2 linked regions of the Nonomuraea africana genome follow. The protein of the gene in region 2 interacts with the protein of the main gene of each other region in a pairwise test. Links are inferred from orthologs where the notes say so. Each region holds a gene or a part of one and is shown on either strand. Other genes may lie near its edges.

The links.
Region 1: the proteins of topA (region 2) and H4W81_RS15295 interact in binary tests that used the Escherichia coli proteins (3 or more experiments, as listed by UniProt). The link is inferred for Nonomuraea africana from one-to-one orthologs.

Annotation. Positions count from the first base shown.
Region 1 is NZ_JADBEF010000001.1:3,228,297-3,239,532, reverse strand. Bases 3,501-6,352 are described here. They hold H4W81_RS15295 (YigZ family protein), read left to right. Parts: upstream 3,501-4,540; coding sequence 4,541-5,164; downstream 5,165-6,352. Other genes in these bases: H4W81_RS15290 (isochorismate synthase), read right to left, coding at 5,195-6,352; H4W81_RS15300 (SUKH-4 family immunity protein), read right to left, coding at 3,501-4,196. Also shown: H4W81_RS15315 (epoxide hydrolase family protein), read right to left, coding at 1-128; H4W81_RS15310 (zinc-dependent alcohol dehydrogenase family protein), read right to left, coding at 181-1,239; H4W81_RS15305 (ArsR/SmtB family transcription factor), read left to right, coding at 1,401-1,664; more of H4W81_RS15300, read right to left, coding at 2,061-3,500; more of H4W81_RS15290, read right to left, coding at 6,353-6,439; H4W81_RS15285 (SGNH/GDSL hydrolase family protein), read left to right, coding at 6,617-7,447; H4W81_RS15280 (HNH endonuclease family protein), read right to left, coding at 7,410-8,147; H4W81_RS15275 (S1C family serine protease), read left to right, coding at 8,327-9,232; H4W81_RS15270 (glycosyltransferase family 4 protein), read right to left, coding at 9,198-10,484; H4W81_RS15265 (S41 family peptidase), read right to left, coding at 10,603-11,236.
Region 2 is NZ_JADBEF010000001.1:7,258,000-7,269,585, forward strand. What follows is about bases 5,030-8,231. They hold topA (type I DNA topoisomerase), read right to left. Parts: upstream 7,897-8,231; coding sequence 5,230-7,896; downstream 5,030-5,229. Other genes in these bases: H4W81_RS34510 (metallophosphoesterase), read right to left, coding at 5,030-5,173; H4W81_RS34520 (DUF5703 family protein), read left to right, coding at 8,074-8,231. In the rest of the region: H4W81_RS34490 (permease-like cell division protein FtsX), read right to left, coding at 1-274; H4W81_RS34495 (sigma-70 family RNA polymerase sigma factor), read right to left, coding at 271-699; H4W81_RS34500 (DNA polymerase III subunit delta'), read right to left, coding at 702-1,877; tmk (dTMP kinase), read right to left, coding at 1,888-3,912; more of H4W81_RS34510, read right to left, coding at 3,986-5,029; more of H4W81_RS34520, read left to right, coding at 8,232-8,259; H4W81_RS49585 (chaplin family protein), read right to left, coding at 8,928-10,889; H4W81_RS34530 (hypothetical protein), read right to left, coding at 11,072-11,586. UniProt on the Escherichia coli protein: Releases the supercoiling and torsional tension of DNA, which is introduced during the DNA replication and transcription, by transiently cleaving and rejoining one strand of the DNA duplex.

The sequences.
Region 1 (11,236 bases), 4.0 Mb from region 2 along the record:
CCCAGCCCAGGGACCTCGTCGGGCCAGCGGACCCTGTCGAGCCGCTCGCGCAGGTCGTCCAGGTCGGCCTGGGCGATGTCGAGACGGAAGGGCCGGATGTCGTTCTGCGGCAAGAGCTTCTCCTCCATGATTCGGTACGCTGTACCGTACATCATACGATTGGAGGGCGCAAGCCAGACTTCACACGGTGACCACGATCTTGCCCACCTGGGCGCCCGCCTCCAGGTAGCGGTGCGCTTCGACGATCTCGTCCAGGTCGAAGACGCGGTCCACGGCGGGCTCGAAGGCGCCGCTACGCAGGCCGGAGGAGACGAACGCCGCGGCCCGGCGCAGCCGCTCCGGATCGTTGGTCGTCTCGTGGGTGACGGTGTAGGTGCGCATGTTCAGCGCGGGCATGCCGAGCTCGAACCCCGGATAGGGGGTCACCTCGCCGCTCAGCGCGCCGTACAACAGGAGCGTGCCGCCGGGAGCGACCGCCTTGGCCAGCTCGACCACTCCAGGACCGGCGATGGCGTCGAAGACCAGTTCGGCGCCCCGTCCTGCGGTCAGGCCGAGCACGCGCTGAGCGACGTCCTCCTCGTCGGTCACGATCACCTCGGCCGCCCCCGCCTTGCGGAGCCGTTCCGCCTTGACCCGGGTACGGGTGGTGGCGATGGGCACCGCCCCGACGCGGTGGGCGATCCGGATCGCGGCCAGGCCCACGCTGCTGGAGGCGGCGGTCAGCACGATGGTGTCCCCGGCACGCATCCCGCCGACGTCCACCAGCGCCCCGTAGGCCGTCAGGTACGGCATCCACACCGCCGCGCCCTCCACCGCGCCGAGCCCGTCGGGACGGCGCAGCACCGCGGACGCGGGAACGATCACGCGCTCGGCGTAGACGCCGTAGTCGTTCATCGAGAACGCGGGTATCACGCTGACCGGCTGGCCGGCCTCGAATCCCGCCACGTTCGCGCCGACGGCCTCGACCACTCCCGCGGCCTCGGTGCCGAGCCGCGCGGGGAACTCCTTGACCGGCTCGATGTAGTGGCCGCTGCGGAACAGCACCTCGGCGCGGTTGAGGCCGATCGCCTCCACCCGGATCACCAGCTCACCTGGGCCGGGCTCGCCGACCTCCACGTCCTCCAGCCGCAGCACCTCCGGCCCGCCGAGCTCGTGGAACCGCACAGTCCTGACCATCACGCATCGCCCCTTGTCGTCGGTGTCGGCGACGCGCAGGCCGCGCCGCCGCGCCTCACTCAAGCCGAAAGTACGGTGGCTGTCAAACTTTGATGCTCATCGTACTTTGATGCGTGTCGTACGATGTGCGCGGGAGGTCGACGAGGTCAATGGCAACGACACGACGAAGTGGTCGGGAACGCATCCCGCCCCATCCGGACATCCAGGCGATCAGCCTTCAGCAGGTGCTCGAGGCCCTGGTCGACCCGGTACGCCGCCAGATCGTCAGCGAGCTGTACGCCGCCGGCGAGGATCTCAGTTGCGGCACGATCGACCTGCCGGTCAGCAAGTCGACCGCCACTCACCACTTCCACGTGCTGCGCGAGGCGGGCCTGATCCGCCAGTACTACGTCGGCACCTCCCGCATGAACGCGCTGCGCCGCGACGAGATCGACGAAGCCTTCCCCGGACTCCTCCAAGCCCTGGTGCCCGAGCGCGATCGGGCATGAACCGCCCGCGCCGCGTCACGGGGAGGGTGTTGTCGTGGGACTGCGACGACGGCGCACAGCGCTCGGATGGGACCCGACCGTTCCGGTGCTCTCACACCGGCCAGACGGCCCCGCCCGGTGCCGAGACCGGTACACCAACGGATCAGGTCAGGCCGCGAGCAACGCCAGGTCTTCGCCCGACAGTCGCAGTGCGCCCGCAGCCATGTTGTCCTCCACCCGCCGAAGGAGGCTGGGCTGTCCGGGTGGCGGCGTCCGGCGAAACCCGGCAGGCGCGGTGATCGAGGCCGATCGGTTGCGCGCCCGCGAGCGCAAGATCCGCCGAGCAAGCACCAACCGCTCGGCACCTCACGCCTGACCGCCGGTCTCGCCAGGACGCGATAGACGCTGGCTGGGACCCTACGTCAGGAGGGTGTAGTCGAGCAGGGTCAACGGCCAGAGCGACTCGTCGCCCGCCATTGCCTGCGGCTCGTAGGTGTGCAGCTCCAGCGCGAGGTCCTCGGCGCACCAGTAGGCCGCGTCGAGGTGCGCCTCCTTGCCGCACCACAGCGCGCGCTCCCGGTGGATCACGTATGCGAAATAGGCGTACGACTCGACATCCCTGTTGGCGATGCGGGCGGTCCCCTGCCCTTCGCACAACTCGTAGACCAGTCCGGTCCTGCCGTCCAGGAAGAGATGCCCGACGTGCACATAGTCGAGCATGAACACCGCGCCCAGGTCGCCGGGCAGGCCGGCGCAGGCGCGCAGCTCCCGCACGTCCTCCTCGGGCCACCATTCGGTCATGGGCTTGACGCAGCGCAGCCTGTCGCCCGTCCAGCCGTCCTCGTGCACGCCGTTTCTGGGCAGGCCGACCTCGGCCAGGAACCGGCGGGTGGGCTCGTGGGTGATGGCGGGGTGGATCTCGTCCGCGGCCAACCGGATGACGCCGCCCGCGCCGTACAGGCTTTCCAGCAGCTCGCGCGTGACTCTGACCGGGGGCCGGCAGAGCGGGAGCGGCGCGATGCCCGCCGGGCCGCCGGCCATGCGTTCGTGCCCGGCCAGGTGCATGCGCGCGTACTCGGGAGGGCCCAGCTCCGCTGAGACCGGCCAGCCGCGCATGACGGCCGCCAGCTCGCCGTGTGCCTCGGGAGGCGGGGCCGCGGCCTCGGCCAGGGCGGGCAGGTCCACGGCATACGCGGGCAGGCCTGGCTCGGCGAGGGGCAGGTGTGCGGCGGCCTCCGCCACGCCGCGGGCGGCCGCCTCCGGGTCGTCGCGGTGGCGGCCGCAGTGCAGCAGCCGCCAGGTGTATAGGCCGATCGGGGCCAAGGCGAGGGCGAGCGTGCCGACGGCGGCGCGGGCTGCCGGTGACAGGCCGTCCAGCCAGGCGCCCGCCACCCGCTCCGCAATGGGCAGGGCCGGCCCCGGGTCGGCGCCCCGGGCGCGGGCGGCGATGGCGGCGAGCGCCGGGGAGGGATAGACCTGGTCCGCAGTGAAAGGGGAGTGCCCGGCGCGCTCGGCCGCGTACCACGCGGTGAAGGCGTCCCGGTCGGTACAGCGCGGGTCGTCCAGGTCCAGCACGAAGACCGGCACGCCGGAAAGCTCGGCCGAGCTGGTCAGGTAGGGCCGCAGGGCGGTGGGGTCGGGGAACTCCACGAGCAGGCGGACACGCGGGTCGGCGACCAGGGGGCGGATCAGCTCGGTGAGGGTGCGTCCGGGGTCGGCGCTCCGGTGCGGGTCGGCGAGCGTGACGAGCACGGGCCGGTCGAGGGCGGCCAGCGGGCGGGCCAGGCCGGTGAGGGCGCGCTCGGGGTCGGCGTCCCCGTGCGCCGGCCCGTCCGGGGCGGCAGGCTCGTCGCCGTCGAGTCGGAGCTGCCGGGCCAGCTCGCGTACGGCCGCCTCGACGTCCATGCCGCGCAACCAGACGGCGGCCTCGGACGGGCCCGGATAGCCTGACCAGTGCCAGCCGGTGGAGTGGCTGAACCAGGCCAGCAGCCGGGTCTTGCCCGAGGCGGGCGAGCCGGTGACGACGCAGATCCGCGGCCCGTACGGGTCCTCGCGCCAGCGCAGCAGCGCCTCGGCGGCGAGCGCGCGGCCGGCGGTGGGCTCGTCGCGGATGCCGCGCTCGGGCCGCCGCTCCAGCCAGGCGGGCCGGGATCCGGCGAGGTAGTCGGGAACCGCGGGCAGCTCGCTGGAGGCGCGCAGCCCTCCGATGGCCTGCCGGGTGAGGGTCCTGACGGCCTCGTGGTAGTCCGCCATCTGCGCCGCGGTCCTGGCCCACTTCTCCCGCACCTCGCTCACGCACGGCCGGTCCTTGTGCCCGATCAGTCGCATGCCGCTGCCGTCGTGCTCGTCGGTGAGGTCTCGCAGGTGCTCGAAGAACACCCGCTGGGCCTTCCGCAGCACGCGGACGTGGTCGCGCAGCCGCCGCGCCTCGGGGCGGTCGCCGAGCTCGGCCAGCACCCCGTCGAAGTGGTCCAGCCGGGCGTCCGGCCAGGGCAGGCCGACGGCGTGAAACGCCTGGGAGAGGGCTCGGGGGAGGTCGCGTGGTAGCTCCATGGCTTCGACGAGCTTAACGCATCATGGTCTCGAGCCTCTTGAGTCACTTCGGCACCAGAATGAAGACGAACGACCCCGAACCGAGTGCCTTCGTTGTGCCCGCTGAGGGCGCGCTGGTGGGTCAGGCTGAGAGCGGTAGCGGGGGAGTGGCTGCCACTCCGCCACCACGCCACGCGCCACTTCGCCATATGCGCCACCGCGGGCTACCGCGTCCTCCTCCTCTCGGCAGCCGCGAAGGCGCGCCCATCGTGGCGGGCAGGCAGGCGGGCGCGGTCCGAAGCAGCGTGCCCGGCGCAGGAAGATGTCCGAAATGCTCTACTTTGTAAAGGCGGTAGCCTGGGTCGGTGGCCCTCCCGTACCTCACCCTCAAAACCCGCACCGAGCACGAAACCGAGGTCAAGCGGTCACGGTTCATCTGCGCCATGGCCCCGGTGCGGAGCGCCGAGGAGGCGGCGGAGTTCATCGCCGAGCGGCGCGCGCTGCACCCCGGCGCCACCCACAACTGCACCGCCTACGTCGTCGGGCAGCGCCTGCAGAAGGGCGACGACGACGGCGAGCCGGGCGGGACGGCCGGCACGCCGATGGTGCAGGCCCTGGTGGGGCGCGGTTTCAACGACGTGGTCGCGGTGGTGACGCGCTACTTCGGCGGCGTGCTGCTGGGCGCGGGCGGCCTGGTCAGGGCGTACGGCTCGGCGGTGACCGAGACCCTCGATCGGGTCGAGCCGGTGCGGATGGTGCCCGCCAGGCTGGTGCGGGTGTCAGTGGGGCACGAGCTGGCCGGCCGGTTGGAGAACGACCTGCGGGTGTCGGCCTATCCGGTGCGGGAGGTGGCCTACGGGGACAAGGTGTCGTTCTCGGTCGCGGTGGGGCAGGACGAGGTGGCCGCGTTCACCGAGTGGGTGGCCACGCTGACGGCGGGCCGCGCGGTGGTCGGCCTGGGTGCGGAGATCCACGCCCCCGAGGGGTGAGATCTCCGCGTGGCCGTCGTGGCGGGGGCTCTAGCCTTCCAGGGCGTACTGCATGACGCGGAACTTGGTCTGGGCTTCGGCCAGTTCGGCGGCGGGGTCGGAGTCGCCCATGATGCCGCAGCCGGCGAACAGCCTGGCGCGGCGGCCGTCGACGATGCCGGAGCGCAGCGCGATGCCCCATTCGCCGTCGCCGTAGGCGTCGATCCAGCCGACGGGTCCGGCGTAGCCGGAGCGGTCCATGCCCTCGAGTTCGCGGATGAGCTTGATCGCGGTGTCGGTGGGGGTGCCGCCGACGGCGGCGGTGGGGTGCATGGCGGCGACGACGTCGAGGACGGAGGCGCCGTCGTCGAGGGTGCCGGTGACGTGGCTGGCCAGGTGCTGGAGGTTGGGCAGGACGAGGAGTTCGGGTTCGTCGGGCACGCTGAGGGTGGCCGACAGGGGGGTGAGCGCGTGGCGGACGGAGGCGATGGCGCACTCGTGTTCGTGCCGGTCCTTGGCGGAGGCGAACAGGGCGGCGCCGCGGGCGACGTCGTCGGCGGGGTTGACGCCGCGGGTGGTGGTGCCGGCCAGGACGAGTGACTCGATCTGCTGTCCTTCGCGGCGGATGAGGAGTTCGGGGGTGGCGCCGACCAGGCCGGCGACGGAGAAGGTGTAGCAGTCGGGATAGCGGGTGGCCAGGCGGGTGAGCAGGAGGCGGATGTCGATGGGGTGCTCGGCGGTGGCGGTCAGGTCGCGGGCGAGCACGACCTTCTCGAGTTCGCCGTCGCGGATGCGCTGGGAGGCGCGGGCGACGATGCCTTCCCAGGCGGGCGCGGTGAGGCTGCCGTCGCCGTAGCTGATGCGGCCTGGGTAGGTGATCGGGGTGATCTCCTGGCCGAGGGTGGGCCGGCCGATGGTGGTGAGCCAGGCCTGTCCGTGGCGGCGGGTCAGGACGGTCTGGGGGACGACGAGGGTGGAGCCGGGGGAGTTCTCGTCGAAGGTGAAGGTGCCGAAGGCGACGGGTCCGCGGCGGTGGCCGTGCTCGTCGGTGGTGTGCTCATCGCTGGTGTGGGCGTCGGCGAGGACGGAGTTGAGCCACTGGCGGGCCCAGGCGAAGCGGCCGGGGCCCGGTGGCACGGTGACTTTGGCGGCCTCCCCCCATCCGGCGAGGCCCTCGCCGTTCCTGATCCACGCGTAGGGGGCGGTGGACGGCAGGCGGGAGAGCAGGTCGCCGGGGTCACCGATCGGGATGGTGCGAACCGGCAGAGGGCGGGTTATTCCGAGCGCGACACTCACTCAAGACATGCTATGCCGGAGCTGAACATGTTCGATTCGGGCCCCTGCCCATTGTCCGCCTTGGGATCAAAAATCAGACATGGAGTTGGATAGGTCTTATCTTGATCATGTCAAGCCACGATAGGAAGTGGGTCCTGGTCGTGGCCTTGGCGGGTGACGCTCCCTACCTTAAGGGCCATGATCCGTCACGTGCTCGCCGCTGTCGTGCTGGTCTCCGGGTCGGGTTCGGTGGCGGGGGCGTCCTCGCTGGAGCCGCTGCCGGGGGTGATGGCGGCGTTGGGCGACTCGATCAGTGCGGGGTTCAACGCCTGCGGCTGGTACGTCTCGTGCACGTCGCGTTCGTGGTCGGCGGGCGACAACGCGCAGGTGCGCAGCCATTACGTGCGGCTGGCCGAGCGGGGTCCCGCGTTGCGGGGTCACAACCGCAACTTCGCCGTGCCCGGTTCGACGAGCGCCGATCTGATGGGGCAGGTGGACAAGGCGGTCGCGGCGAAGGCGGCGTATGTGACGATCCTGCTGGGCGCGCAGGACGCGTGCGTGCGCACGGAGGCGGCGATGACGCCGGTGCCGGTGTTCAGGCGGCGGGTGGAGGCGGCGCTCGGCAGGTTGCGGGCGGAGCTGCCGGAGGTGCGGGTGTTCGTGGCGAGCATTCCCGACCTGCGCAGGTTGTGGCAGGTGGGCAAGGACAACGCGATCGCGCGGACGTTCTGGGGGCTGGGGCGGATCTGTCAGGCGATGCTGGCGAATCCGACCTCGACGAAGCGGGCCGACGTGCAGCGGCGGGCGCGGGTGCGGGATCGGGTGCGCGACTTCAACAGGGAGTGGGCGCGGGCGTGTGCGGCGTTCGGGCCGCGCTGCCGTACCGACGGGGGTGCGGTGTTCTCCTACCCGTACACGCTGGCGCAGGTGAGCAAGTGGGACTTCTTCCATCCCAGCAGCGACGGGCAGCGGATTCTGGCCGAGATCACGTTCAGGAATGGGTTCGACTGGTCGGACGACACACTCTGATCATGGTGGTGCGGTCGGCCTTGGTGACCGGCAGCGCGTACTTGAGTGCCACCTGGGCGAAGCGGACGGCGTAGGCGCAGTGGACGCGGCGCTGGGGCGGCAGCCATGAGGCGGGGCCCGAGCCGCCTTTGGCCTCGTTGGTGTCGCCGTCGACGGGCAGCAGGTTGAGCGGGTCGTTGGCGAAGCGCAGGCGTTTGGCGGCCGTCCAGCGGTTGGCGCCCATGCGCCAGCCGTAGGACAGGGGGACGACGTGGTCGACCTGGATGTCGTCGGCGTGTCTCTTGCGCCAGGCGATGGTGCGTCCGGTGTAGGGGTCGTCGAGGTTGAGCGCGACGACGTCGCAGGGGGAGCCGGCGCGGTAGGTGAGGTCGTGGCCGTCGCGGGCGAGCAGGTCGTCGCGGGTGCGGCAGCCGTTGCCGGCGTAGGGGATGTCGGCGGCGGTGTCGGCCCAGTTGTCGCCGTAGCGGCCGCGGGTGTAACCGGTCTTGGCGCCCATGCGCTGGACCTTGAGTCTGCCGATGAGGTCGCGGGCGGCGGCTCGGTCTTGCGGGGTGGTGACCGGGGCGAGGCCCGGCCTGGTGCCGTCGGGGTTGTCGAGGGGCGTGGCGGTGGCGGTGGCGGGCGGTTGCGGGTTGTTGCCGAGTAACGCGGCGAGGAGTACGGCGGCTGCTAAGACGGCGATCGCGTCACGAGTGCTCAAGTGGCGCCTCCCGCTCGGGTGTTTTCCCGCCGCGGGGAGGTTTGACACCGGGACGGAATGCTGTGGTGATTGCGGTGGTGGGGCTCGCCGCCCTCGCGAGGGTGCGAGGACAACCGCGATCGCGCTCGGGTGACGGGCGAGTTACCGTGTAATCGTGTAATTCACTCGGGAGGTCTCGTATGTCCGATCCCCTCGACGCCTACTCCCGTACCGTCTCCTCTGTCGCGGCCGAGCTGCAGCCGAAGGTGGCCGGCGTGCGCGCGGGCAGGGGGAGCGGGTCGGCGGTGGTCTTCACCGCCGACGGCTTTCTTCTGACGAACGCGCACGTGGTCGGCTCCTCCAGGTCGGGAAGCGTGGCCTTCGCCGACGGTTCGGCGGGCGGCTTCGTGCTGGTGGGGCGCGATCCGCTGTCGGATCTGGCGGTGATCAGGGCGCAGGGCGCGACGCCGGAGCCCGCGGTGCTCGGCGACAGCGACGCGCTGGTGGTGGGCCAGCTGGTGGTGGCGGTGGGCAACCCGCTGGGTCTGGCGGGGTCGGTGACGGCGGGCGTGGTCTCGGGGCTCGGCCGTTCGCTGCCGGTGGGCGGGCGGCTGATCGAGGACGTCATCCAGACCGACGCGGCGCTCAACCCCGGCAACTCGGGCGGAGCGCTGGCCGACTCCAGCGCCAGGGTGGTCGGGATCAACACGGCGGTGGCGGGGGTCGGCGTGGGCCTGGCCGTACCGGTGAACTCGACGACGCGCTCGATCATCGCTGCGCTGATCAGGGACGGCAGGGTGCGCAGGGCCTATCTCGGCCTGGTGACCTCGCCGGCGCCGCTGCCCGAGTCGCTCGGAGAGCGGCTGGGTCAGCGGCGGGCGCTGCGGGTGGTGGAGGTGGTGAGCGGCTCGCCGGCGGCCAGGGCCGGGCTGCGGGCCGGCGATCTGGTGGTGAGCGCGGGCCGCAGGCCGGTGGGTGACGCGCAGAGCCTTCAGCGGCTGATGTTCGCCGACGCGATCGGTCGGCCGTTGCCGATCACGGTGATGCGCAACGGCGCGCTCGTGGACGTCATCACTGAGCCGGTGGAGCTGCTGGAGTGGGCTTGACGTAGGTGCCGTTGCGGCGGGCTAGGAGCTCCTCCAGCAGGGCGTCCCAGCGGGCGCCGATGGTCTCGACGTCGTAGGTGGCGGCGGTGGCCAGCGCGCCCTCGGACAGGCGGTGGCGCAGCTCCTCGTCCTCGATGACGCGCATGATGGCGGCGGCGAGGTTGGCGTTGGTGCGCGGCTTGACCAGCAGCCCGTCGACCTCGTCGGTGATCATCTCCTTGGGGCCGTGGGGGCTGTTGAAGCTGACGATCGCCAGCCCCTTGGCCATGGCCTCCAGGATGGTCATGGGGAAGCCCTCGTGGCGGGAGCTGAGCACGAAGATCGAGGCCTTCTCGAGCTCGCCCGCGACGTCGGAGGACGGCCCCGGCAGCTCGACCTTGCCGTCGAGACCGGCCTCGGCGATCTGGGCGCGCAGGTTGTCCTCCTGTGGTCCGGCGCCGAGGATGCGCAGTTTCCAGTCGGGGTGGGCGGCGGCGACGGTCTCCCACGCGGTGATGAGGCGGTGGAAGCCCTTGAGCTTGGTCATCCGGCCGACCGCGAGGACGACCTTGTTCTCCAGCTTGGAGATCTCGCCCGGCATGGGCGGCACGGCGTTCGGGATGCGCAGCAGCCTCTTGGGCTTGCGCCGCAGGGTCTCGCGGTAGTCGCGCAGGTCGGCCTTGGTGAGGGTGACGAGCGCGTCGAAGGAGCGGTAGCGGCGCTTGATCAGCTCCTGGACGGGCTCCGGCTGGCCCTGCAGGGCGACGTGCTCCTGGCCGATGGTGATGACGCTCGGCAGGGCGAGCTGGGCCAGCGCCAGGTTGAGGCCGGGCCTGGTGGCCATGATGACGCCGGTGTCGATGGAGCGGATCCATCGGGCCAGCTGCAGGTCGGTCCACACGTTGAAGCGGTGGTAGGCGGCCTCCTGCGGCGGGATGAGCTTGCTGGGCATCTTCGACAGGCGCCTGCGCAGGCCCGTCCTGGGGGCGAGCCGGTCGTCGAGGAAGCGGAACTTGACCCGGGGGTCGATCGGGAAGAACGGCTCCTCGGCCTCCTTGAGGATGGAGACGATCTCCACGTCGCGTCCGGTCGAGGCCAGGTAGCCGGCCAGGTTGAAGACCGTCCTGATGGTGCCGCCCATGCCGTGGGCGTGCAGGAGCAGGATGTGGATCTGGTCGATCGAGGGCGGTGGCGCCGAGCGGGCGCGCCTGCGGTTGTTGGCTTCATAAAGCCGGTAGACGGCCGCCTTGCCCTTGCCTGCCAGTGCACGCACTCTGGGGGTCCCCTTCTCGCCCGCGTCCGAGTTCACGCGTCGTCTGTCCCCGTGGCGCGTTCCCCCGCTTACGACCTTTAGACGCTTAAACTGGGGTGAAGGTTGCAAAGTCTGAACGTCAGCTGTGAATGATCCTTTTCAGTGCCAGGTCAATAGCCGTTTCGAGCTGGGTGTCGACGCCTTGGACGTAGTGCTGGGGGGTGATGTCGACCTCGATGTCGGGATCGGTGCCGTAGTTCTCCACTTCCCTGTCGCCCTCGATGAAGGTGAAGGAGTACTCGGGCTGGGTGGTGAGGGTGCCGTCGGCCAGGCGGTGGCGCGGCCAGATGCCGATGACGCCGCCCCAGGTGCGCTTGCCGATCAGCGGGCCGAGGCCGAGCAGTTTGAAGGTGTGGCTGAAGATGTCGCCGTCGGATCCGGCCCACTCGTTGGTGATGGCCACCAGCGGGCCCCTGGGCGACTCGGGCGGGTAGGGCTCGGGCTCGCCGCGGCGGGGGTGGTCGTAGCCGAGCCGGCGGCGGGCGAGCTTGTCCAGCAGGAGCGCGGAGATGTTGCCGCCGCCGTTGAAGCGCACGTCCACGATGAGGGCCTGGCGGTCGTACTCGGCCAGGTAGCCGCGGTGGAACTCGCCGAATCCCTGGGTGCCCATGTCGGGGATGTGGACGTAGCCGACGCGTCCGGCGCTGCGCTGGTGGCAGCGGTCGCGGTTGTGGTTGACCCAGTCGCGGTAGCGGGCGGGCTGCTCGTCGGCC
Region 2 (11,586 bases):
GGCAGAGAAACACCGCGATCTCCGGCTCTCCCTGGCTCCATTTCGCCGGCACCATGCCCGCCGCCAGCACGGGAAGAGGCGCCTGGTGCATCGGTCTGAGCACGAGGAACATGGCCACCCCGGCCACCGCGGCCGCCACGGCGACCAGGCGCAGATCGACGCGAGAACGCCGGCCCCCCGCCGGTGCTCGCAGCGGTGTCACCGTCTCGTGCTCGATCGTGGCGCCGGCCGCGACCAGGGCATCGCGAAGGCGGTCTTCCATCGGGCTGTTCATGCGTCCTCCCCAAGTGCGCGGGCCAGAGCCGACAGGCCCCTGGCGATGGTGGATCGGGCGGTGCTCCCGCTCACGCCCATGGCGGCGGCCACTTCCTGGTCGGTGAGGTCGAAGTAGTAGCGCAGCGTCAGCGCCTCGCGCTGACGCTGGGGCAAACCCTGCAGCGCCACGAGCACCTCCCTGCGCTCCTCACCGAGCAGGGCCGCGCTCTCCGCCGACCAGACCGGCGGCTCGTACGGCACCGGCCGTCTGAACACCGTGGCGCGGCGCCGCAGCACCGACCTGCAGCCGTTGAGCACGGCGGAGCGGACGTAGGCCAGCGCGCTGTCGGGATCTCGCAGCCTGGCCCGACCCGCGTGGGTGCGGGCGAACGCCGGAAGACGAGGAACCGGAAGATGACGGGCCGAGGACTCCCGGGGAGCCAAGCTCAGGGGCGGCGCAGGCCCAGCATCATCGCCTCCACCGCGATCTGGGGGTTCACGTTCGCCGCCAGCCGCTCCCTGCACTGCATGATCACATCGATCCGCCGCAGCGTCTCCTCAGCCGTCGACCCTCTGGCGATCGAGTCGAGCTCGAACCGATGGTCGTCGTTGGCCAGCTCCACCGTCGCCCCGAGCTGCATCGCCAGAACGTCGCGGTAGTACGACACCAGCTCGAGCAACGCGCCGTCCAGGGAGTCGCGCTTCACGCGGGTGGCGCGCGACTTCTGCCGGTCCTCGAGCTCCCTCAACGCCCCGGCGCCGCCCCTGACCAGCCCCCTGTTCAGGCCCTTGCCCGTGGACCCCTCGCCGTAGAGCCTGCGCAGGTCTGACGTCTCGCTCTCGTTCAGGAGCGTGGTGGCCGCGGCGGCCTCCTCCTCGGCGGTCTTCACCAGCCGCTCGGCCGCCGTGATGCACTCCCCCACCCCGCTCAGCGAACGGGGGATCGCCAGCACGGCGTCGCGGCGCCGCCGTACGCCTTCGTCGAGAGCGAGCTGGCGGGCACGGGCGAGGTCTCCCTGGGAGGCCCGCGCGGCGAAGGTGGCCATCTCCCACGGCACACCGTCGCGGGTGGCCAGCACGTGCGCGACGGCCTCGCCCGAGGGCGTGACGAGGCTGACGACCCTGCACCTGGACCTGATCGTGATGATCATGTCGTCGGGGGCGGGCGCGCACAGCAGCCAGACGGTCCGCGGCGGCGGCTCCTCGATGGCCTTGAGCAGCGCGTTGGCCGCCGACTCCGTGACCCGGTCGGCGTTCTCGAACAGGATGACCCGCCACCGGCCCTGGGTGGGCGCGCCCGCAGCGCGCAGGATGAGCTCGCGGGTCTGCTTGACGCTGTAGGACAGCCCCTCGGGTTTGACCGCCTCGAGGTCGGGGTGCGAGCCGATCATCACCTGGTGGCACTGGTCGCAGTGGCCGCAGCCGCCCGACGGGCACATCAGCGCGGCGGCGAAGGCCCGCGCCGCGTCCTCGCGGCCCGATCCGGGCGGTCCCGTGAACAGCCAGGCGTGCGTCATGCCCGCGCCCCGCCCGCCCGCGACCGCCTCCGCGGCGGCGTGGGCTGCCCGCGAGAGTACGGCTGAAGCCTGCTCCTGGCCCACCAGGTCGTCGAAGACGCTCACCGGCCCAAGGTTAGTCGCGGATGGCGGGCATGGTGCCGGTGATGTCCTCGGACTCGCTCGGCACCGGGTCGGGCAGGATCTCGCGCACCCTGTCCTGGACGGCCCTGCTGATCTCCTCCTGCGACAGCGTGCCGTCGACCACGAGATAGCGGTCGGGCGCGGCCGCGGCCAGCGAGCGGAACTCCTTGCGCACCCGCTCGTGGAAGGCGAGCGGCTCGGACTCGATCCGGTCGGCCGCGCCGCCCAGCCTGGTCAGCCCGATCGACGGCGGAGTGTCGATCAGCACGGTCAGATGCGGGACGAGGCCGCCCGTGGCCCAGGCGTTGACCTTGGACACGTCGGAGGGGTCGAGCGCCCTGCCCGCCCCCTGATAGGCGAGCGAGGAGTCGACGTAGCGGTCGGTGATCACCAGCGCGCCCCTGTGGAGGGCCGGCCTGATCACCTTCTCCACGTGCTCGGCCCGGTCGGCGGCGTAGAGGAGGGCCTCCGCCCTGGGTGACAGTCCCTTCTCGGCCGCGTCGAGCAGGATCGCGCGCAGCCGCATGCCGACCTTGGTCGAGCCGGGCTCCCTCGTCTGCACGACATCGAACCCCTGGTCACGCAGCCAGATCGCGAGCAGCCTGGACTGCGTCGTCTTCCCCGAACCTTCGCCGCCCTCGAAGGCGATGAACACCCCCGGCACTTCTTCCACGACCCCCGGTGAATAGCTCTCGCCACGCAGCGCGGCGAGCAGGTCCTCCGAGAGTGGCACACCTCGCCTGTCGTCCATGTGGCGCAACGCCAGCATGCCCACGACCATCGCGAACACACCACCCAGGAGCAGCACCAGGTTGGCGCCGTCGAAGACGTAGGAGCCCACCAGATGGCTGCCGAACAGGCCCGCGACAGGCCCGGCCACCGCCACCACGAGCAGGAGCGTGACCCGCGCGGTGGACTGCAGGAAGGAGAACGTCCGCCCGCGCAGGGAGTCGTCGACCTCCAGGCCGATGAGGGTGTAGCCGATGATCCACGCGATGCCCGCGCAGGCGCCGAGCACCACGGTCAGCATGACCACGATCACCAGGTTGTGGATGAGCGCGATCGCCGCCAGTGTCAGGCCCGCCACGGTGATGGCCAGCCCGAACAGCCGCCGCCGCGACAGCCCGGCCAGCAGCCGCGGCCCGAAGAACATGCCCGCCGCCATGCCGACGAAGACCGCGCCGAACACGACACCGTAGGCCGCGTCGCCGCCGCCCAGCGAGACCACGTAGACCTTCGCGACACCGATGACCGCGCCGCCTGCCGCGAACGCGCCCAGCATGCCCACGATCAGCCCGCGCACCAGCTGGTCGCGGCCCACAAAGCGCCAGCCCTCGACGATCTGCTTCAGCACCGAGGGCGTGGAGATGCCGCCGTCGCGCCCGGGCAGGTCGCGCAGCGTGAAGATCAGCGCTGCCGACACCAGGTAGGCGACCGCGTTGACGCCCAGCGCCAGATCCGTCGGCCGCATCCACGACAGGGCGGGTACGGCGGAGCCCGCCAGCTCCCCCGTCAGCGAGAGCACGGCGAACAGCAGCGCAGCGACGGGCGCCGTGCCGTACGTCACCAGCAGGTTGAGCTGGTTGGCCTGCTCGAGCCGCTCCTTCGGCACCAGGTTGGGCACCGTGGCGTCCTTGGCCGGCACCCAGAACAGGTTCACGCACTCGACCAGGAAGGTCGCGACGATCACCCACTGGTAGACGCCGACCAGCGGGATCGTCAGCACCAGGGCGAAGCGCGACAGGTCGGCCACGACCATGGTCAGCCGCCGGTCGAAGCGGTCGGCGAACGCCCCCGCCAGCGGCCCGAGCAGGATCGCGGGCAGCATCTTGGCGAGGAAGACGCCGCCGACGGCCAGGGACTGCGTCTGGAAGCCCTGTCCGGCGGTGAGGTTCCCGGCCAGGGCGGTCAGGGCGAGGATGTTGAGCCAGTCGCCGAGGCTGCAGACGGACATGGCCATCCACAGCCGGCGAAAGGGAGCAATAGCCAGCACATGGGCCGGTCTGCGGATGGTCATAGTGTCACAGTATCCAGGGGGGTTCGGGGGGCGAGCCTGATATGCCCGGCTGCTCGTGGCCTGAGGGTAATACCTAGAGACCCCCCTCGTGAGTGAGTTCGGCCAGCGTGATCTCAGGAGGTGCGCCCACGCGCACCGGTGGCCCCCAGAACCCCGCCCCTCTCGTGACGTACACGCGAACGCCGTCGATGGTCGCCAGGCCCGAGACCACCGGCTGCTGCATCGGGACGATCAGGTTGAAGGGCACCATCTGGCCGCCGTGGGTGTGCCCCGACAGCTGCAGATCGACCCCGTAGCCCGCGGCCTTCGCCACCTGGACCGGCTGGTGCGCGAGCAGCACCGAGGCCCTCGACCTGTCGCGCCCGCCCAGCGCCCGCTCGAAGTCGGGCCTCCCCGTGACGTCGTCGACGCCGGCCAGGTCGAGCACCGCTCCCCTGTGGACGATCTCCACCCGCTCGTTGCGCAGCGGCCGCACGTCGAGCCGCTCGAGCTCGGCCATCCACTCGCCGGGCCCGTTGGCCGTGTAGTACTCGTGATTTCCGGTCACGAAGTAGGACCCGTACCGCGACTGGAGGTCCTTGAGCGGCTCGGCCAGCGGCCCCAGCTCCGCGACCGTGCCGTCGACCAGGTCGCCGACGATCGCCACGTCGGCGTCGAGCTCGTTGATCATGCGGACGATCCGCTCGGTGTGCCGCCGCCCGGTCAGCGGCCCCAGGTGGATGTCGCTGACCACCGCGAACCGCAGCCCGCTCAGGCGCGGGTCGAGCCTGGCCAGCGCGATCCTGACCGGCTCCACGACCGGCGCGCCGAGCGCGGTGCTGATGCCGTACCCGACCGTGGCCAGGGCGCTGACGCCCGCTACCGCGGCCGTCGCGCGCCCCAGGAACAGCCGCCTGCTCCAGAGATCGGGCTCCGCGGGATCCACCTCTTGTACGGCAGGCGGCACGGTCAGCGCCTGGACCACCGGCGTCTTGCGGCGCAGCAGCACCACCGCCACGCCCCGCGGGATCTCCAGCAGCGCCAGGAAGACCACGAGGTAGAACATGAGCGCCAGCCACAGGAAGCCCGGCCAGGCCAGCCAGTGAGCGAACCCCGACCTCGAGGCCACCAGCGTGACCGGCACCAGCACGCCGAGGCCGACCAGCGACCAGGTGAGCGCCCTGCGGGCCCGGCCCGGACGGGTGGTGCCGCGCACCAGCCGCCGCCACAGGTAGTAGTGCACCCCTGCGACGGCCAGCGTCAGCACCAATCCGAAGACCACGGCGCCATGCTACGAGCCCCCACCGACAACCCGCGCCGACGCCCCTGAGAGTCTTCTCAGGACTTGGCGGCCGGCTTCTTCTTCGTCGTGGTCGTGGCCTTCTTGGCCGGAGCTTTCTTCTTCGGCGCGGGAGCGCGCTCCCGCCGTTCGGCCAGCAGTTCGGCGGCCCGCTCGATGGTGATGTCCTCGACCGTGTCGCCCTTGCGGAGCGAGGCGTTGGTCTCCCCGTCGGTGACGTAGGGCCCGAAGCGGCCCTCCTTGACCACGACCGGCTTCTTGGAGTTGGGGTCGTCGCCCAGCTCACGCAGCGGCGCGGCGGCGGCCGCGCGACGACCGCGCTGCTTCGGCTGCGCGAACAGCTCCTTGGCCTGCTCGATCGTGATCGTGAACAGCTCCTCCTCCGAGCCGATCGACCGGGAGTCGGTGCCCCTCTTGATGTAGGGGCCGAACTTGCCGTTCTGCGCGGTGACCTCCTCGCCGTCGATCTCGCCGACCACACGCGGGATCGACAGCAGCTTGAGCGCGTCGTCCAGCGTGATGGTGTCGAGCGACATCGACTTGAACAGCGAGCTGGTGCGCGGCTTCGGCGCGTCGGCCTTCTTCGTCCGCTTCTTCGGAGCGTCCTCGTCCTGCTCGGCAGGGAGAATCTCCGTCACGTAGGGCCCGAAGCGGCCGTCCTTGGCGACGATCATGTTCCCGCTCACCGGGTCCTTGCCCAGCTCGCGGTCGCCGGTCGGGCGGGAGAACAGCTCCTCGGCCTTCTCCGAGGTCAGCTCGTCGGGCGTCATGTCCTCGGGGATGTTGACCCGGACGCCCTCGCGGTCGAGGTAGGGACCGTAGCGGCCCACCCTGATCACGATGTCGCTGCCCCTGATGGGGAAGGAGCTGATCTCCTTGGCGTCGATCTCGCCGAGGTCGGTGACCATCTCCTTCAGGCCCTCGTCGCCCTCCTGGCCGTAGTAGAAGCGCTGCAGCTCGGGGACGCGCTCGGCCCTGTCGTTGGCGATGTCGTCGAGGACCTTCTCCATCTCGGCGGTGAAGTCGTAGTCGACGAGGTTGCCGAAGTGCTGCTCCAGCAGGTTGACCACGGCGAACGCCAGGAAGGAGGGCACCAGCGCGGTGCCCTTCTTGAACACGTAGCCCCTGTCGAGAATCGTGCCGATGATGGAGGCGTAGGTCGAAGGACGACCGATCTCGCGGTCCTCCAGCTCCTTGACCAGCGAGGCCTCGGTGTAGCGGGCCGGCGGCTTGGTCGAGTGCCCGGAGACGTCGAGCCTGCTGAGGTCGAGCGCGTCGCCCTCCACCAGGTTCGGCAGCCGCTTCTCGGAGTCGTCGCGGTCGGTGGCGGGGTCGTCCGCGCTCTCCACGTACGCCTTCAGGAAGCCGTAGAAGGTGATCGTGCGGCCCGAGGCGGTGAACTCGGCGCCGCCGCCGTCGACCTTCACGGTGACCGACTCGCCGACCGCGTCCTTCATCTGCGAGGCGACGGTGCGCTGCCAGATCAGCTCGTACAGGCGGAACATGTCGCCGCTCAGCCCGGTCTCGCCAGGCGTGCGGAACTCCTCGCCCGAGGGGCGGATCGCCTCGTGCGCCTCCTGCGCGTTCTTCACCTTGCTGGCGTAGACGCGCGGCTTGTCGGGCACGTACGCCGAGCCGTACAGCTTGATGGCCTGTGACCTGGCGGCCGCGACCGCGGTCTCCGACAGCGTGATGCTGTCGGTACGCATATAGGTGATGAAACCGTTCTCATAGAGCCGCTGCGCCACCTGCATGGTGTACTTCGCCGAGAAACCCAGCTTCCTGCTGGCCTCCTGCTGCAGCGTGGTCGTCCTGAACGGCGCGTACGGCTTGCGGGTGTAGGGCTTGCGCTCCACCGACCTGACGGCGAACGACGCGCCCCTGAGCCGGCCGGCCAGCTCGCCGGCGGCCTGCTCGGAAAGGTGAAGGACGTTGGCGTTCTTCAGCTGCCCATCGGAGCCGAAGTCGCGGCCCTGCGCGACGCGCTTGCCGTCGACGCCGGTCAGCGTGGCGGTGAAGTCGCGCGGCGTCTCCTCGGGCTTGCGTGAGTCGAACAGCGCCGACAGGTCCCAGTAGTGGGCGGCGGTGAACGCCATGCGCTCGCGCTCGCGCTCCACGACCAGGCGCGTCGCCACCGACTGCACGCGGCCGGCGGACAGCCGCGGCTTGACCTTCTTCCACAGCACGGGACTGACCTCGTAGCCGTAGAGGCGGTCGAGGATGCGCCTGGTCTCCTGAGCGTCGACCAGCCGGAGGTTGAGGTCGCGCGGATTGGCCACGGCGTCACGGATCGCCTGCGGGGTGATCTCGTGGAAGACCATGCGGTGCACGGGCACCTTGGGCTTGAGCACCTCACGCAGGTGCCACGCGATGGCCTCGCCCTCGCGGTCCTCGTCAGTGGCAAGGTAGAGCTCGTCGGCGTCCTTCAGCAGCTGCTTGAGCTTGCTGACCTGAGCCTTCTTGTCGGGATTGACGACATACAGCGGCTCGAATTCGTGGTCGACGTTGACGCCGAGGCGTGCCCATGCCTCCCCCTTGTACTTCTCGGGGATGTCATCTGCCTTCTCGGGCAGGTCGCGGATGTGGCCGATGCTGGACTCGACGATGTAGCCGCGCCCAAGGTAGCCCGCGATCGTCTTCGCCTTGGCCGGCGACTCGACGATCACCAGGCGGTTTCCGCCGGCGCTGCCGTTGTTGGCTGGCACGCTGCTTCCTACCTCGCTGTTCGCTTGCTTATCCCCCTGCCGGGAGCGGGCACAGATCTGAAAGGTAACCCGTGTCGGGGGATTTTCCTTCCCCCGGGCTCACTGTCTCACTCAAGGACGCAGAATAAGGCCGAGTGAGTGCCGTCGCTCCCTAACTCACCCTGGAGACTAATCGCTGTGCTGGCCTACTCCTACATGGATGTCTATATCCCCCGCGACACTTCGCGCGAAGCCGCACGTCAGATGCTGACCGAACATGCTGAATACGGGCAGTGGGAACTGGCCAGGGTGCGACTGTACCCCGACGGCAGCAGACATGTACGGCTACGCCGCAAGATCATCCGTGTCCGAAGCACTCTCTGACATGGCTTTGCCCGTTCCGGGGCCGCGCCCCCCAGAACGGGCAAAGCGTCTACCTTTGCCCACCCCGGGACGATGCGCCCTCTCGGTGCGGGCAAAGCGTCTTTCTCCAGGCCCGCGTCCGATGAACCTGCGGGTCTAGCGGTCTACCTGTGCCCGCCCCGATGAGTCTGGGGGCCTGGCGGTCTGCCGCTGCCCGCTCACTGTGAGCTTACGGGCCTTGCGGGTCTAACTGTGCCCGCACCCCGATGAACCTGCGGGTCTAGCGGTCTGCCTGCGCCTGCAGCTGATGAGCCTGGGGCCTGACGGTCTACCTGTGCCCGCACACCGTGAGCCTACGGGCCTTGCGGGTCCACCTGCACCCGATGAACCTGAGGGCAGCGCGTCCGCTTGGGCCCCGCCGAGGACGTGAGTCGCCACTGCGGGCCAGGCATCCGGTGCTCCCCTTCGGGAACGGGCTCCCCTTCGAGAACGGGCTCCCCTTCGAGGCATGGGCTCCCTCTTCGGGCGCTCCCCCTTCGGGAAGTGGGCTCCCCTTTGGGGAACGGACTCCCCTTCGAGGAACGGGCTTTGCCCGCCCCCTGGATGGGAGCGGGCAGTGGGGTCCTTGGCTACTCACCCGCCGGCTGCGGGCGGTGCCGTACCGTGATCAACCGGAATGCCGCGCCGCCCTACTTCTTGCCAGGGCGGAAGCGGCGGGTGGTCGCGAACAGCGTCGCCGACGCGGCGAACATGGCGCCCATGACCAGCGCGAGCAGCGAGTTGGAGTTCATCCCCGTGACGCCGGACGGCTGAGCGGCGCTCATCAGGCCGAGGTCGCCGACGGGCAGGGCGCCGGTGGCAGAACCGACCGCCCCACCGACCGGGGTCGAGGAGACGAGCTGCGTGGCGGGGCCGAGAGCCGAGACGGGGCTGCTCGGGGCAGGAGTGGCCTTGCCCTGGCGCTGGGCGGGCGTGGCGGGCTGGCCGGGCAGACCGGGCAGGCCCGGCAGCTCGGGCAGGCCGAGCGTGCTGGCGAGGTCGCCGACGACGGGCAGCGGAGGCAGACCGGCGCCGCTCATCTGCTGGGTGACGTTGCCCACATCCTTCAGCCCGGCCATGGCGGGCACGACGGGAAGGGCGGGCAGCAGGCCGCTGGCCTTGGAGTTGGCGACCTTGCCGCTGGAGCGCGTCCAGTGGTCGTATCCGTGGTCGTGCTCGTCGACCGGCTTGCCGACCCTGGCGCCGCCGAGGCACCCGGCGGCGGCGTCACCCAGGACGGCCACCGCGTTGCCGCAGACGTTGACGGGAGCGGTGATCGGCGCGATCACCTGGTTGCCGGCGAGGACGCCGGACCTGCCGGAGGTGGTGTTGCCACCGCCACCCACGCCGTCCTTCGGAGAGACGCTCGCGCCGCCCTTGCAGTGGGCCTCAGCCAGGCCCAGCGCCGCCACGGCGTTGCCGCAGGCGTTGATCGGAGCGGTGATCGGCGCGATCACCTGGTTGCCCGAGCCGACGCCCGACTGGCCCGAGGTCCTGTTGCCACCCGCGCCCTTGCCGCCGTTCTTGACCGAGACGCCGCCCTTGCACCCGGCGAAGGCCTCCCCGGCGAGCGCGACCGCGTTGCCGCAGACGTTGACGGGAGCGGTGATCGGCGCGACCACCTGGTTGCCGGACAGGACGCCCGAGCGACCCGAGGTGGTGTTGCCACCGGCGCCGCTGCCCGCGGCGGTGTTCTCGACCGTGCTGCCGCCCTTGCACCCGGCGGGGGCGTTGCCCACGGCGTTGCCGCAGGCGGTGATCGGCAGGCTGATCGGCGCGATCACCTGGTTGCCGCTGCCGGCGCCGAAGCGCCCGTCGGTGTCGTTGCCCGAGGAGCCCGGACGGCCGTGACCGCGGTGGTAGCCGTGCCCCGGCTTCTCGCCGCCGTTGGTGACGCTGGAGCCGCCCTTGCACCCGGCGAACGCCTGGCCGAAGACCGCGATCGCGTTGCCGCAGATGTTGATCGGGCCGCTGATCGGCGCGATCACCTGGTTGCCGCCCAGAACGGAGTTCCTGCCCGAGGTGGTGTTGCCACCGGCGCCGATGCCGGTGTTCTTGACCGACGAGCCGCCCTTGCACCCTGCCGTGGCGTCCCCGAAGATCGCCAGCGCGTTGCCGCAGGCGTTGATCGGCGCGCTGATCGGCGCGGTGACCTGGTTGCCGCCCAGGACGCTGTTGTCGCCGGAGGTCCTGTTGCCGCCCGCGCCGCCCTTGCCGGTGGTCTTGACCGTGGCGCCGCCCTTGCACCCGGCCTCGGAGCTGCCGAACAGCGACAGCGCGTTGCCGCAGGCGTTGATCGGCGCGCTGATCGGCGCGTTGACCTGGTTGCCGCCCAGGACGCTGCTGTTGCCCGAGGTCTTGCCTGGGATGCCGCCGCTCTGGCCGGTGTTCTCGACCGAGGCGCCGCCCTCGGAGCCGGCGGTGGACTCGCCGGCCACGCCGACGGAGTTGCCGCTGATGTCGACGGGAAGTGAGATCGGCAGGTTGACCTGGTTGCCGCCGCCGATGGAGGAGTCTCCGGAGGTGTCGGCGACAGCGGTACCGCTGCCGAAGGACATGACCGCTACCGCGAGCAGAGCCGCGGGGGTCGATGCCTTAGCCCACGTACGCATGATGAATGCTCCTAGTGGTTCTTGGGGGGAATGCCTGACCTGGTCGCGGGCAGCCGAGGCCGAACGAGGTCCACTGACGACCGCGCACAGCGGGAACCTCGGATTCGCGAACCAGCAAAGTGACTGATGTGTCACACGCTCTGCGGAGGGGACTCAGCCCACACTCCTGCTCTTGAGCGGAATCAGTCAGGTGAGAAAGAAGGGTCGTCCGCCGCTGTGCGGACGACGGGGGGCAGCACGCACGCCAGGGGGGCGCGCTGAGCCGTGTCCCGCGGGTCGATGACCGACCCCGCGATGTCCCCCATGCCCGGCCCGAACGGGCCGTTGCCTCCGCCGTTCGGCGCCAAGCCCTTGGCGCCCATGCTCTTGCCGGCGGAGGAAGGTGCGGGGAAGCCGGGCTTCGACTGGCTGGTGAGCCCGTCTACTTCAGCCCCGGCCATGGCCTCGGTGTTGTCCAGCACCAAGGCGGCGCCGTCTGCCGTGGGGAATCCGGCGACGGCTTGAGAGGTGTCGGCCCCTGTGGCCGCGGTGGTCTCCGCGGCCGCCGGAGCTGCTGCGAGCAGTCCGAAGAGCATGGCGAGCAGCCAACCGGCGACCAGCAGGCCGCCTACCGTGAGTGCTCGTGCGATGACCGGGCGGGCGCCGGCCGCGAACCGCGCCATCCGGGCGGCCCGATCGGTGGTCGCACGCTCTTCGA